DNA from 2 places in the Cupriavidus sp. SK-3 genome. Region 2 is predicted to be linked to the other one. Evidence: predicted binding sites of a transcription regulator. Region 2 holds the regulator's gene; the other holds the start of a gene.
What was found. The regulator NrdR, encoded in region 2, represses ribonucleotide reductase genes. The targets are predictions, from matches to a motif close to CACNANATNTNGTG.
Positions count from the first base shown of each region.

Region 1: the regulator NrdR is predicted to act here: its motif matches at 4,944-4,957, upstream of CF70_RS06855 (ribonucleoside triphosphate reductase).

Region 1 covers NZ_JFJV02000060.1:73,658-81,117, reverse strand. The annotation lists gene norR (nitric oxide reductase transcriptional regulator NorR) at 6-1,574, opposite strand; gene ytfE (iron-sulfur cluster repair protein YtfE) at 1,724-2,404, shown strand; gene CF70_RS06860 (nitric-oxide reductase large subunit) at 2,445-4,730, shown strand; gene CF70_RS06855 (ribonucleoside triphosphate reductase) at 5,011-7,041, shown strand; gene nrdD (anaerobic ribonucleoside-triphosphate reductase) at 7,117-7,317, shown strand; gene CF70_RS06845 (anaerobic ribonucleoside-triphosphate reductase activating protein) at 7,391-7,460, shown strand, end outside.
Region 2 covers NZ_JFJV02000102.1:135,508-142,967, reverse strand. The annotation lists gene tolQ (protein TolQ) at 1-392, opposite strand, end outside; gene ybgC (tol-pal system-associated acyl-CoA thioesterase) at 389-793, opposite strand; ZMP/ZTP riboswitch at 956-1,058, shown strand; gene glyA (serine hydroxymethyltransferase) at 1,181-2,428, shown strand; gene nrdR (transcriptional regulator NrdR) at 2,587-3,054, shown strand; gene pilV (type IV pilus modification protein PilV) at 3,235-3,822, shown strand; gene CF70_RS10640 (PilW family protein) at 3,822-4,847, shown strand; gene CF70_RS10635 (pilus assembly PilX family protein) at 4,844-5,467, shown strand; gene CF70_RS10630 (pilus assembly protein) at 5,503-7,460, shown strand, end outside.

The DNA.
Region 1 (7,460 bases), on a different contig from region 2:
TACGTTCAGCCCGCTATGCGTTGTGGCCTGTCGTCGGGCTTGACGCCGAGCCGGCGCGCGAGTTTGTGCAGGTTGCTCGCGTCCACGCCCAACTGGCGGGCGGCCTGCGCCCAGTTGCCGCCCTGCGCGGCGAGTGCCTGCTCGATGCAGTGCCGCTGGCATTGGTCTACCGCCTCGCGCAGGGTGTCGGCTGATGGCACGAACGCGCGCGGCCCGGCGGGTGGCAGCGGAGCTGCCGCGCCGGCCGGCGCTGGCTCCAGCCCGTCGAGATCGAGGAGTTCCGCCTCCAGCGTGATGATGTCGTTGCGGTTCGCGCCGCGGCTGACGGTCTTGAGCGCGGCGCGGCTGATCACGTGTTCCAGCTCGCGCACGTTGCCCGGCCAGGGGTAGCGGCGCAGCGCGGCCTCGGCCGTGCCGGACAAGCGCAGGCTGCGCAGGCCGAGCCGGGCGCGATTGAGTTCCAGCATCCGGCCGGCCAGCAGCAAGACGTCGTTGCCGCGCTCGCGCAGCGGCGGAATCGGGATCGGGTAGACCGAGAGCCGGTGATACAGGTCGGCGCGGAACGAGCCGTCGCGCACGTGATCGCGCAGGCTGCGGTTGGTGGCCGCGATGATCCGCACGTCGACGCGGCGGGGGCGGTCGGAACCCAGGCGCTGGATCTCGCCGTTCTGCAAGGTGCGCAGCAGCTTGGCCTGGATCGAGAGCGGCAGTTCGCCCACCTCGTCAAGGAACAGCGTGCCGCCGTCGGCCGCTTCGAAACGGCCAGGCCTTTCGCCCACCGCGCCCGAGAACGCACCCCTGGCGTGCCCGAACAGCTCGCTCTCGGCCAGCGATTCCGGCAGTGCGGCGCAGTTGACATGGATCAGCGGTTGCGCGCGCCGCCGCGAGAGCCGGTGCAGCCGGTGCGCGAACAACTCCTTGCCCACGCCCGTTTCGCCCAGCAGCAGCACCGGGAGTTCCGAGTCGGCCACCACCGTGAGCTCATGCAGCAGGCGGCCGATCGCCTCGCTCTGGCCAATGATCTCGCCATCGTCCCGGGCGGCGTCGCCTTGCGGGGCTTCGCCGCGCGTCAGCCGCAGCGCGCGGATCTCCGCTTCCAGCCGTGTGGTACGGATCGCCGCCTCGACGACCACCGTCAACTGCCGCAAATCGGCCTGCGCCTCTTCGCCAAAGGTGCCGACCGTCAACGCATCGAGCGTCAGCACGCCCCAGGGCTGGCCTTCCACATGCAGGCTGGTGCCCATGCAGTCGTGCACCGGCAGGGGCTCGCCCACGCGCTCGTCGATCAGCCCGTCGTAGGGGTCGGGCAGCACGCTGTCATGGTGGAAGCAGGTCACGTCGCGCCTGGCCAGGATGGCGGCCAGGCGTGGATGGAGTCCCACCGCGAAGCGCCGCCCGAGGGCATCGCGCACCAGCCCGTCGGTTGCCACTGGCCGCAACTGATCCTCCTCAAGCTGCAGCAGCGCCACGGCGCCGCAGCGGAAGTGGGCACGCAGGCTGCTGACCAGCCGCTGCAGCCGCACTGCCTGCGGCAGGTCGGCGACGAGATCCGTCAGCAATAGATTTTCCATCATGGTCAATTTAACCCTATGGGGTTGTTTTCACCCTTGTTTGATAAGGGTAAATAGTACCCTGAAAAAATTAAGTCTTTGATTTTTTTCGTTAATTTTTCGGGCACGGGTTTCGCTATGTGAGTGATGCACATCTTACACAGGAGAACATCATGAGCATGAGCGAACAATCGCTGGGCCAGCTCGCCCGCCAGATTCCCGGCGCCACCCGGGTATTTCACGATTTCCAGCTCGATTTCTGCTGCGGCGGCAAGCAGACCCTGGGCGAGGCCGCGCAAGCCGCGGGCCTGGATGCGCAGGCCGTCGAGGCAAGCCTGCTGTCGCTACAAGCCCAGGCGCAGCGCGACGGCCGCGACTGGGGCAGCGCGTCCGCGGCCGACCTGATCGCCCACATCCTCGCGCGCTATCACGAGGTGCATCGGCAGCAACTGCCCGAGCTGATCCGCCTGGCGCGCCGGGTGGAGCAGGTGCATGGCGACCGCGAGGATTGCCCGCTTGGCCTGGCGGACCACCTGTGCGTCATGCAGCAGGAGCTGGAGAGCCATATGCAGAAGGAAGAGCAGGTCCTGTTCCCGCTGCTCGCGCGCGAGCTCGGCGGCATGGCGGGCGGCCCCATCACGGTCATGCGCATGGAGCACGACGAGCACGGGCAGGCGCTGCAACGTCTCAGCGAGTTGACCAACGACATCACCTTGCCCCGCGCCGCGTGCAACACCTGGCGCGCGCTGTACCTGGGGCTGCGCACCTTGCGGGAAGACCTGATGGAGCACATCCATCTCGAGAACAACATCCTGTTCGACAACGCCGAGCAAGCCGCCCCGGCCCACGCCTGATCCGATCGCGACAGGCGCACGTATTACAGCGAGACCCATCATGGGACAATACAAAAGACTCTGGTTCACCCTGATCGCCGTCGTGGCGGTCACCTTTTCGCTGCTTGGCTATTACGGCACCGAGGTCTACCGCAAGGCGCCGCCGATTCCGCAGCAAGTCGCGACCGCTGGCGGCAAGGTCTTGTTCAGCAAGGACGATATCCTCGACGGCCAGACCGCATGGCAATCCGTCGGCGGCATGCAACTCGGCTCCATCTGGGGCCACGGTGCCTACCAGGCGCCGGACTGGACAGCCGACTGGCTGCACCGCGAGCTGACCGCCTGGCTCGACCTGGCGGCGCGGGATACCTACGGCCGCACCTATGCCGTGCTCGACTGGCCGACACAGGCCGCGCTGCGCGAGCAGCTCCGCGCCGAGTACCGTGGCAACCGCGTTGACCCGGACAGTGGCGTGCTCACCGTCTCCGCGCGGCGCGCACAGGCCATCGCCGACACCGGCGCCTACTACGCGCGGCTATTCTCCGACGCACCGGAACTGCGCAAGAGCCGCGAAAGCTTCGCCATGAAGGAGAACACGCTGCCCAGCGCCGAACGCCGCGCCAAGCTGACGCACTTCTTCTTCTGGACCGCATGGGCCGCCGCCACCGAGCGTCCCGGCCTGAGCGCCACCTACACCAACAACTGGCCGCACGAGCCGCTGATCGGCAACCAGCCCACTAGCGAGAACATCATCTGGTCCATCGCCAGCGTGGTGGTCCTGCTGGCCGGTGTCGGCTTCCTGGTATGGGCCTGGGCATTCCTGCGCGGGCATGAAGAGGCGCCGCCCGCCGTGGCCGCGCGCGACCCGCTCACGACGTTCGCGCTCACGCCGTCGCAACGCGCCCTGGGCAAGTACCTGTTCCTGGTGGTGGCGCTGTTCGTGTTCCAGGTGCTGATCGGCGGCGTGACGGCCCACTACACGGTGGAGGGGCAGAGTTTCTACGGCATCGAGCTGTCGAGGTGGTTCCCGTACACGCTGATGCGCACCTGGCACATCCAGAGCGCGCTGTTCTGGATCGCTACCGGCTTTCTGGCTGCCGGCCTGTTCCTGGCGCCGCTCATCAACGGCGGCAAGGACCCGAAGTACCAGAAGCTTGGCGTGGACGTGCTGTTCTGGGCCCTGGTGGTGGTCGTGGTGGGTTCGTTCACCGGCAACTACCTGGCGATCGCGCAACTCATGCCCGAGAACCTCAACTTCTGGCTGGGGCACCAGGGCTACGAGTATGTCGACCTGGGCCGGCTGTGGCAGATCGGCAAGTTCGCCGGCATCCTGTTCTGGCTGGTGTTGATGCTGCGCGCCATCGCGCCGGCGCTGCGCACGCCGGGCGGCGACAAGAACCTGCTGGCCTTGCTGACATCCTCGGTGGTGGCCATCGGCCTGTTCTACGGCGCCGGCCTGTTCTACGGCGAGCGCACCAACCTGTCGGTGATGGAGTACTGGCGCTGGTGGGTCGTGCACCTGTGGGTCGAGGGCTTCTTTGAAGTGTTCGCCACCACGGCGCTGGCCTTTATCTTCTCCACGCTTGGCCTGGTGTCGCGGCCGATGGCCACGGCGGCCAGCCTGGCCTCGGCGTCGCTGTTCATGCTGGGCGGCCTGCCTGGCACCTTCCACCATCTCTACTTCGCCGGCACCACGACGCCGGTGATGGCGGTGGGCGCCAGCTTCAGCGCGCTCGAAGTGGTGCCGCTGATCGTGCTGGGCCATGAAGCCTGGGAGAACTGGCGCCTGAAGGACCGCGCACCCTGGATGGCCAACCTGAAGTGGCCGCTGATGTGCTTCGTCGCCGTGGCGTTCTGGAACATGCTGGGCGCCGGCGTATTCGGCTTCATGATCAACCCGCCGATCTCGCTGTACTACGTGCAGGGCCTGAATACCACGCCGGTGCATGCCCATGCCGCGCTGTTCGGGGTCTACGGCTTCCTGGCGCTGGGCTTCACGCTGCTGGTGCTGCGCTACATACGGCCTGCCTGCGCGCTGAACCAGGGCTTGATGAAGACGGCGTTCTGGGGGCTCAACGCGGGCCTGGTCCTGATGATGGGCACCAGCCTGCTGCCCATCGGCATCATCCAGTTCCACGCCAGCGTCAGCCAGGGGCTGTGGTATGCGCGCAGCGAGGCCTTCATGCAGCAGCCCATCCTGCAGACGCTGCGCTGGGTGCGCACCTTCGGCGACGTGGTGTTTATCGTCGGCGCGCTCTCGATGGCGCTGCAAGTGGTACTGGGCCTGCTCGGCAAGGCACCGGCGCAGACCGCGCCGGAAGGGCGCCTGAACGCGGCGCAACGTTAAGCCCATTCACATACGCAAAGTAAGTAGCGGGTTGCGGCGGCCCTGTCGAGGCGACCCGCCCTGGTTGAAATAACAGCCGCCCGGGCACCCGGCCCAGCGGCTGTTTTTGCGTTCATGGGCTGGTACGCAGACACCCGGCCATCCATCGATAGGCAAACAGCTTGCCGTCCGCGCCTGACAGCTTCCGACATGTCATACGCTTGTCCGTCGTCAATCTACATATAGTGTTTGGGCGGTACGCTCTATCCCACATCTAGTGTGAATGCTGTTGGGAGAATATATGGAGCACTGTACTGAAACCGTCGTTGCCAGCCTGCCGAGTGAGGTCATCAAACGCAATGGCGAAAAGACGGCATTCGCCATCGAGCGGATCCAGTCCGCGTTGCGCCGCGCCGGCGTGGCAGCCGGCGAGTTCAACGATGCGCAGGCAGCCAGCCTCGCCGAGCAGGTGGCCAGGGTCCTGGCATACCGCTTCCATGACCAGACGCCAGGCGTCGAGCAGATCCAGGATGTGGCCGAGCAGGTCCTGATCGCCGCCAACTACTGGAACACCGCGCGTGCGTTCATTGCCTACCGCGGCCAGCACGCCAGGCTGCGCCAGGATCGCAAGGCACTGGTCGACGTGGAAGCCTCGATCAATGAGTACCTGAGCAAGGCTGACTGGCGGGTGAATGCCAATGCCAACCAGGGCTATTCGCTTGGCGGGCTGATCCTGAACGTGGCGGGCAAGGTCACCGCCAATTACTGGCTGTCCCATGTCTACGCGCCGGAAATCGGCGAGGCCCACCGCAACGGCGATATCCATATCCACGATCTCGACATGCTCAGCGGCTACTGTGCCGGCTGGTCGCTGCGCACGCTGCTGCATGAGGGATTCAACGGCGTGCCGGGCAAGGTGGAAGCGGGGCCGCCCAAGCGCATGTCCTCCGCCGTGGGGCAGATCGTCAATTTTCTCGGCACGCTCCAGAACGAATGGGCCGGCGCGCAGGCGTTCTCGTCGTTCGATACCTATATGGCGCCATTCGTGCGCAAGGACACCATGTCCTATGCCCAGGTGCGGCAGTGCATCCAGGAGCTGATCTACAACCTGAACGTGCCGTCGCGCTGGGGCACGCAAACGCCCTTTACCAACCTGACTTTCGACTGGACCTGTCCCGAAGACCTGCGCGAACAGGTGCCGGTGATCGGCGGGCAGGAAATGCCGTTCGCCTATGGCGAGCTGCAGGAAGAGATGGACCTGATCAACCGCGCCTATATCGAGGTGATGACGGCAGGCGATGCCAAGGGCAGGGTGTTCACCTTTCCCATCCCGACCTACAACATCACGCGCGATTTTCCGTGGGAATCGGAGAATGCCACGCGGCTGTTCGAGATGACGGCCAGGTACGGGCTGCCGTACTTCCAGAATTTCATCAACTCGGAGCTGGAGCCGAATATGGTGCGCTCCATGTGTTGCCGGCTCCAGCTCGACCTGCGCGAACTGCTCAAGCGCGGCAACGGTTTGTTCGGCAGTGCCGAGCAGACCGGCAGCGTGGGCGTGGTCACCGTCAATTGCGCACGCCTGGGCTACCTGCATGCCGGCGATGAAGCGGCGCTGCTGCGCGCGCTGGACCGCCTGCTTGAATTGGGCAAACAGAGCCTGGAGAACAAGCGCAAGCTGATCCAGCGCCTGATGGACCAGGGCCTGTTCCCCTATTCGAAGCGCTACCTCGGCACCTTGCGCAATCATTTCTCGACGTTGGGCGTGAACGGCATCAACGAGATGATTCGCAACTTCACCGCTGACCGGCACGACATCACGTCGGAGTGGGGCCATGCCTTCGCGCTGCGCTTGCTGGAACACGTGCGCGAGCGCATCGTGGCCTTCCAGCAGGAAACCGGCCACCTCTACAACCTCGAAGCCACGCCGGCCGAGGGTGCGACATACCGCTTTGCCCGCGAAGACCGCAAGCGCTGGCCGGAGATCCGCCAGGCCGGCACGGCGGCGCAGCCCTATTACACAAACTCCTCGCAGTTGCCGGTCGGCTGGACCGACGACCCCTTCGAAGCGCTGGCGCGGCAGCAGACCTTGCAGTCCAGGTACACCGGCGGCACGGTGCTGCATCTGTATATGGGCGAGCGCCTGTCCAGCGGCGAGGCCTGCCGCGAGCTGGTGCGGCGCGCGCTGACACGCTTCCGCCTGCCGTACATCACGGTGACGCCGACCTTCTCGATCTGCCCGACGCACGGCTACCTCGCCGGCGAGCATCCGTTCTGCCCGCGCTGCGACGAGGAGATCCTCGCGCGCAAGCGGGAACAGATCGCCGCCTGACCCGGCTCAACCGTTCTTCTCGTTCCTTTGTGTTTTTCTGTTGTTTCAACCCACTCTCAAGACGGAGCAAACCTGATGACTCACCAATTTCAATCCTCGCCATCCATGCAATCCCAGCCTCGCGACGCCGTGCTGCGCGACGAGGAGCGCCAGCCCTGCGAGGTCTGGACCCGGGTGATGGGCTACCACCGGCCGGTTTCCAGCTTCAATACCGGCAAGCAGGGCGAGCACCGCGAGCGCCGCTTCTTCGCGCAGCCCCATGCCGTTGCCTGCTGACGCTTGCGCGGTGGCCAGGCGCCGGCACGACGCGGCCACGTTGCCCACGTTGCCCACGTTGCGTATTGGCGGCATGACGGCGCTGACCACGATCGACTTCCCCGGGCGCCTGGCCGCCGTCCTGTTCTGCCAGGGCTGTCCCT
Region 2 (7,460 bases):
TGCGACTCCATCACATCCATCTCGCGCTGGTAGGCCGCGCGCATGGCGCGCCGGGCTGCGTCGAGCAGCGCCCCGGCGTCATGGTTGCGTTCACGCGCCTTCAGGTACTCGCCCATGCCGGACTCGAAGATCCGTTCCAGCGCGCCCGTGCTGTGGCGATTGTTGGCCGCGCTCTGGTACAGCGCCTGCAGGTCGCCGCCAGCCCAGAAGTCGCGCTCGAAGCCCTCGGTCTGGGTGCGCGCCGAGCGCAGCGAGAAATGCTTGCGGAAGATATATGTCCACGAAAACAGGGACATCACCAGCAGCAGGGCCATGACGGCCTGCGCCAGCACACTGGCGTGCAGCACCAGCGAAATGATCGACAGGTCTTGCGTGACGGTCACGGGATTCATCGAGCGGTCTTGATGGTTGCTAGGACGGGAGCGGGAATGGGCGTCGGGCGAAATGTGGTGCGATCGACACATCCGACCCGGATGGCGCCGGTAGCCAGCAATTGCTCACCACGCCAGGCTTCCTGGGCGAATTGGACAGACGCTGGACCAACCCGTTCAATCCGGGTCCGGATCTCAAGCATGTCGTCCAGACGGGCGGGGGCATTGTAGTCCACCGCCGTGCTTCTGACGATGAAGACGACACCGGTCTCATCGGCCAGCGCTTGCTGTTCGACGCCAAGCGAGCGCAGCCACTCGGTCCGGGCGCGCTCGAAGAACTTCAGGTAATTGGCGTAGAACACCACGCCGCCTGCGTCGGTGTCTTCCCAGTACACCCGCAAGGCCCACACATTGTTGCTCATGGCCGCGATTGTAACGGACAGCCGGCCCGACCCGGTGTATACCCTCGCCCGACATTACAACAATTACATTACCTGACAGACTAGCCGTTGACTTTCGGGCGGCGAGCCCTCTCCGCCGTCTTGCAGCGAGCCAGCGCCTCGCGTTAAACTGCCGCCAACCATTCCATCTTGCGCGACTGGCGAAGTCAGTGGGCACTACCACGAGGAAGCGCAAGTTTCTCTGGCGCGATGTATCAAGCGCCTGCCGCTCGCCTGGGCAGCGAATGGGAAGCAGGGTGCGCCCTGCGCCGGACTAGCCACGCTTTCCGGCGCTGGTCGCATGTGCCTTCCCCGCGCGCCCTACCCCGAAGCCGATTCGGATCTCCTTTTTTCAGACGAGTTTTCGCCATGTTCGAACGCAGCCGCTATACGATCGACCAGATCGACCCCGAGATTTTTGCCGCTATCCAGAAGGAAGACCAGCGCCAGGAAGAGCACATCGAGCTGATCGCCTCGGAAAACTACACCTCGCCGGCCGTGATGGCCGCCCAGGGTTCGCAACTGACCAACAAGTACGCTGAAGGCTATCCCGGCAAGCGCTACTACGGTGGCTGCGAGTACGTCGACGTCGTCGAGCAGCTCGCCATCGACCGCGTCAAGCAACTGTTCGGCGCCGAAGCCGCCAATGTGCAGCCCAACTCCGGCTCGCAGGCCAACCAGGGCGTGTTTTTCGCCACCCTGAAGCCGGGCGACACCATCATGGGCATGAGCCTGGCCGAAGGCGGCCACCTGACCCACGGCATGGCGCTCAACATGAGCGGCAAGTGGTTCAACGTGGTGAGCTACGGCCTGGACGCCAACGAAGACATCGACTACGTTGCGCTGGAAAAGCTGGCACAGGAAAAGAAGCCCAAGCTGATCATCGCCGGCGCCTCGGCCTTCGCCCTGCGCATCGACTTCGAACGCATCGCCAAGGTTGCCAAATCGATCGGCGCCCTGTTCATGGTCGACATGGCCCACTACGCCGGCCTGATCGCCGCCGGCGAGTACCCGAACCCGGTTCCGCACGCCGACTTTGTCACCACCACCACCCACAAGAGCCTGCGCGGCCCGCGCGGTGGCGTGATCCTGATGAAGGCCGAGCATGAGAAGGCCATCAACTCGGCCATCTTCCCCGGCATCCAGGGCGGCCCCCTGATGCATGTGATTGCCGGCAAGGCCGTGGCCTTCAAGGAAGCCCTGTCGCCCGAGTTCAAGACCTACCAGCAGCAAGTGGTCAAGAACGCCCGCGTCATGGCCGAAACCCTGACCGAACGCGGCCTGCGCATCGTCTCGGGCCGCACCGAGAGCCACGTGATGCTGGTCGACCTGCGCGCCATGCAGATCACCGGCAAGGAAGCCGAAAAGGTCCTGGGCGAAGCGCACATCACCGTCAACAAGAACGCCATCCCCAACGACCCGGAAAAGCCCTTCGTCACCTCGGGTATCCGCCTGGGCTCGCCGGCCATGACCACCCGTGGCTTCAAGGAAGACGAAGCCCGCGTGGTGGCCAACCTGGTCGCCGACGTGCTTGAGAATCCGCACGACCTGGCCAATATCGCCAGCGTGCGCGAGCAAGTGGCAGCCCTGACCAAGCGTTTCCCGGTCTACGGCTGATCCCCCTGCGCCACCCGCCCACGCGCGGGTGGCCGGCAGTCCGCCGCGGCGCGCCAGCGCTGCCGGCGGGCCTTGCCAACCCAGCCCAGCGCGACACAGAATGAAAAGACGCTGCTCGCGCAGCACGCGCCCCGGTTCAAACTTCGAGGTGGTCAGGCATGAAATGCCCCTTTTGCGCTCATTCCAATACCCAGGTCCTGGACACGCGCATGTCCGAAGAAGGCGATACAGTCCGCCGTCGCCGCCGCTGCGAATCCTGCGACCGCCGCTTCACCACCTATGAGCGGATCGAGCTGTTCTTCCCCGCCATCGTCAAGAAAAACGGCTCCCGCGCGGACTACACCCGCGACAAGCTGAAGGACTCGATGCGCCTGGCGCTGCGCAAGCGCCCGGTCTCCGCCGAAGCCATCGACGCCTCCATCACCCGCATCGAAGAAAAGCTGCTCGCGCTCGGCGAGAAGGAAATCCCCAGTAGCCAGGTCGGGGAACTGGTCATGCGGGAGCTGCGCCGGCTCGACAAGATCGCCTACATCCGCTTTGCCTCGGTGTACCGGAGCTTTGAAGACGTGTCGGAATTCCGCGACATGCTGGATGAGTTTTCAACGTCTACCCCACGAAAGCAGTAGAAAAAGTAACGGGAACGTTGTTTAATTCTTTCCAAACTGTGCCCTAGGCTTCACTCCTATATCTATACTTCCGCCTGGGTAGTAGTGACAAAACAATAGAACGAAGCCAAAAGAACGTAGTCTTTTCGGACGAGGGTCAGAATGGGTCAGTCAAGCTGTCGGGGGACGGCCGGCTTTGCCATGCTCGAAGCATTGGTGGCAATGGTCGTATTGGCGATTGGCGTGCTCGGGGTCGCCGGCCTGCTCCTCAATTCCTCGCGTTTTTCCCAGCAAGCCTCCTACGATACCGTTGCCATGCAGTTGGCCACCGAAATGGCCGAACGCATGCGTGCGAACACTGCCGTCTCCGGCGTGGGCGCGGCCGCCGAGGCCCTCGCGCCCAACCTGTATTTCATCGACACCCAGACCAGCCAGCTGCCCGCGCTGACGCGTAATCCCTATACGACGGCCTGCGCCAGCACGCTGCTCTCCTGCGCGCAGGACACAGCCCGCTTCGATGTGATCGAGTGGTGGAACCGGGTAGCCGCCGCCCTGCCCGGCGGCCGGGCGGTGATCTGCCGCGATACCGTTGCCTATAACCAGACGTCCGGCTTTTCCTGGGGCTGCACGGCCGCTGCAAGCGGCCGTGTCGACGATGCGCCGATCGTCATCAAGATCGGGTGGATATCGCGCCTGAGCACCAAGACGCTGGGGACCGGCGCCGATCTCGCCGACATGAACACGCGACCGCAGATCGTCATCGTCGCCACGCCCGGGACGGTGAACTGATGCGTACGCGCCGCAAGCCGTACCGGCATGCCCAGTCGGGCGTGTCGCTGGTTGAACTGATGGTCGCGATGGTCCTCGGCCTGTTGCTGACACTGGCAGCGACCGCCATATACATGGGCACCCGCACCAACTACAGCACCATCGACGACACCACCGCGCTCGACGAGAAGGGCCGTTTTGCCCTGGACACCATCGTCCGCATCGTGCGGCAGTCCGCATGGACCAACTACGCCGGCAACAGCGCGCCGGCAACAAACCCGGCAAGCGGGCCCATCGCCCAGGCGCCTGGCGGGATCATGCCGACCACCGTCGCGTTGTCACCCACGATCAGCGGCGTCGACAACTGCGCCAGCCCGGGCCAGGACGCGAGCCTCAACCTGTCGTGCCTGCCGGGCACCACCAACCCCGTGAACAAGAGCGACGTGCTGCAGGTGCGCTTTTTCGGTTCGGGCACGCCGTCGGATCGCACCGTGGCCGACAACAGCATGATCGATTGTTCCGGCAATGGCGTGGCGGAGCCACAGGCATGGGAGGACGCGGACCTTGCGCGTGGCTTCGCTCGCTTCTTCGTGGCGCCAGACCCCAAGGATCCAAGCGGCAACCCGCAACTGATGTGCGGCTATCGCGCTCGCGATGCATCCAACAAGGAAATCTCGAACACCGCGATCACCTCCGTGCCAATCATTTCCGGTGTCGAGGTGTTCCAGGTGCTGTACGGGGTCGACACCAACAATGACTACATCCCGGACCGCTACCTGCCTGCCACGGATGTGCTGGCCCTGGCCACCAAATGGCAAACCGTGGTGTCGCTGAAAATTGCCCTGGTACTGGCCGGCGACACCGTGACCGGCCCGGCGCCGGAGGTTCCCACTTTCCAGCTCTTCGGCACGCTCTATGGCGGCGACAGCACCGTCAACGACGCGACCTACAAGCCGACCACGCAGCTACAGCGCTTGCGCCGCCAGTACTCGGTCACCGTGCAACTGCGCAACGTCGCAACTTGCCGCACTTGCTCCCCATCATGAGTGCCCCTCTCAAGCCAGCCGCCCAGCGCGGCGTCGTCCTGATCACGGCCCTGGTCATGCTCCTGGTGCTCAGCATCATGGCCGTGGCCGGCGCACGACTGGCGATCAACAGCAAACGCATGGCATCCAACCAGCGCGACCGCGACCTTGCGGTGCAAGCCGCCGAAATGGCGCTACAGGATGCCGAGATGGACATCCAGGGTGTCGTTGCCGTCAACAGCCGCTCCGCCCTGTTCTCTGGCAGCAATCCCAACCTGTTGCCATTCGTCGCCGGCTGCAACACGGGGACCACGCCTGGCACAGCCTTTCAGGGCCTGTGCGCGGCCGTCGACAGCGGCACCCCGAACTGGGAAACCGTGGACTTCGCGCAGACCGGGGCGAATGCCCGCGCGGTGGCCTACGGCACCTTCACCGGACGCCAGTTCCCGACCGCGCCCACAGGCCTGCTGCCCGCCGCCCTGCCCCGCTACATCATCGAGCCGATCCAGGACACATCGCCCGGTGCCTCCGGAAGCCCCGACGCTCCGGTCGTCTACATCTTCCGCGTCACGGCGATGGGCTTCGGCGCCAACACCGCGACCCGCGTCATGCTGCAGTCGTACTACCGGAAAGCTGAATGAATGACCTCGCTCCTGACCTACGCGGAGATTCGCTGATGACACGCTTATGCCGGATCGCGCTGGCCCTCGTTGTCGCCGGTGCAGGCTTGCTTCCCGTGCCAACGCGGGCGGCCACCGCCTTGACACCGTCCACGGTGGACATTGCGCAGTCGCCGCTCTACGGACGCAACCAGAATGTCAACCCGAACCTGCTGCTGTCGCTGTCGGTGGAGTTCCCGACGGTGGGCGCGGCGTACCGTACCGGCACCTACACCCGCAGCACGGAATATGTCGGCTATTTCAACCCGCTCAAGTGCTACAACTATTCATCCAGCGGGTACTTCGAGATCGCTGGCAATGCCAGCGCCAATCACGAATGCTCGGGCCAGTACAGCGGCAACTTCATGAACTGGGCCACCGCCTCCGCCATCGACATGCTGCGCTTCGCGCTCACCGGTGGCGACCGGGTGGTGGATACCCCCACGGACACCGTGCTTCAGCGCGCCGTGCTGCAGGATGATTTTTTCAACAGCGGTTCCTACTTTCCCGCCAAGACACTGACCAAGTCCAGTTCCAGCGTACCTTCCGCGGTGACGCCGTTCACCACCGATACGCTTTACATCACGTCGTGCAGCAACAAGGTGTTCTTCGGCACCAAGACTGGCAGCGGCGCTTCCTGCAGCAGCCCGGGCAGCTATGCCAACCTCGGCACCATGTATGCCCGCGTCAAGGTGTGCGATGCGAGCGAAGGCAGTTCCCGCACCGACCTCTGCAAGCTCTACGGCACGAACTACAAGCCAGTCGGCGAAATGCAGAAAAACGCCGACCGCGTGCGCTTCGGCGCCTTCGGCTACCTGAACGACAGTTCGGCCACGCGGTACGGCGGCGTGCTGCGGGCCCCGATGAAGTATGTCGGCCCCAAGATGATCGACGGCAACTTCAGCCAGGTCAGCAATCCGAAGAGCGAGTGGGATCCCAGCACGGGCGTCTTCGCTGGCAACCCGGAAAATGCCGGCGAAGGCATCAGCGGTGTGGTCAACTACCTGAACCAGTTCGGCCGCTCGGGCAAGTACAAGGGCCTGGACCCGGTCAGCGAGCTGTACTACGAGAGCATCCGCTACCTGCAAGGCAAGCAGCCCACACCGGAAGCGATCACTGACCTCCAGACCGCCTACAAAGACGGCTACCCGGTCTACACCAGCTGGTCGGATCCGGTCGTCGCGAAGTGCCAGCGCAACTACGTGCTGAGTATCGCCGACATCAATACGCACTGGGATCGCTATGTTCCCGGCAACACCCGCACGACCTATATATCGGGCGGCAAGGCGGTAACCGCAAACGACCCCGTGCGCGCGATCGAGGCCGACGGCTTCGACGTCATGGCCTGGACCAGGAAGGTCGCGGACATGGAGAGCACGACAAGCTACGGCAATAGCAAGCCCAACTCCTCGCTGGCCAATATGAGTACGGCCGACACGGGCTCCAGCGGCCACGGTACGTACTACATGGCGGGTGTTGCCTACTGGGCGCACACCTACGGTTTCCGGGCGGATATCCCGTCGTTGCGCGTGACCACCTACACCATCGACGTCAACGAGAACGGCGATGGGACCGTCGGCACCGCGCAGCGCCAGAGCCAGTTGTACCTGGCGGCAAAATACGGCGGTTTCAACGATGTCAACGGCGACAGCAGCCCCTTCACCACGTCGGGCGCCAACAATACGGTCGCTAAAAACGACAGCGAGTGGGAAGCAACCCCGGCCGGATCCAATGTGCCTGCGACGTGGTTCCTGGCGGGTCAGCCGACCGCCATGATCAAGGCGATCCGCGATATCTTCTCCAAAATCGTCAGCTATGGCGGCACCATCTCCGGCGTCGCGCTCACCTCGTCACGCGTTTCCAGCGGCACCTTTATCTTCGCGCCGGGTTTTGACCAGAACTGGACGGGCAAGCTCTCCGCCTTCGCGCTGAGCAATGACAACGGCATCCAGATCGCAAGCAAGGAAAGCTGGGA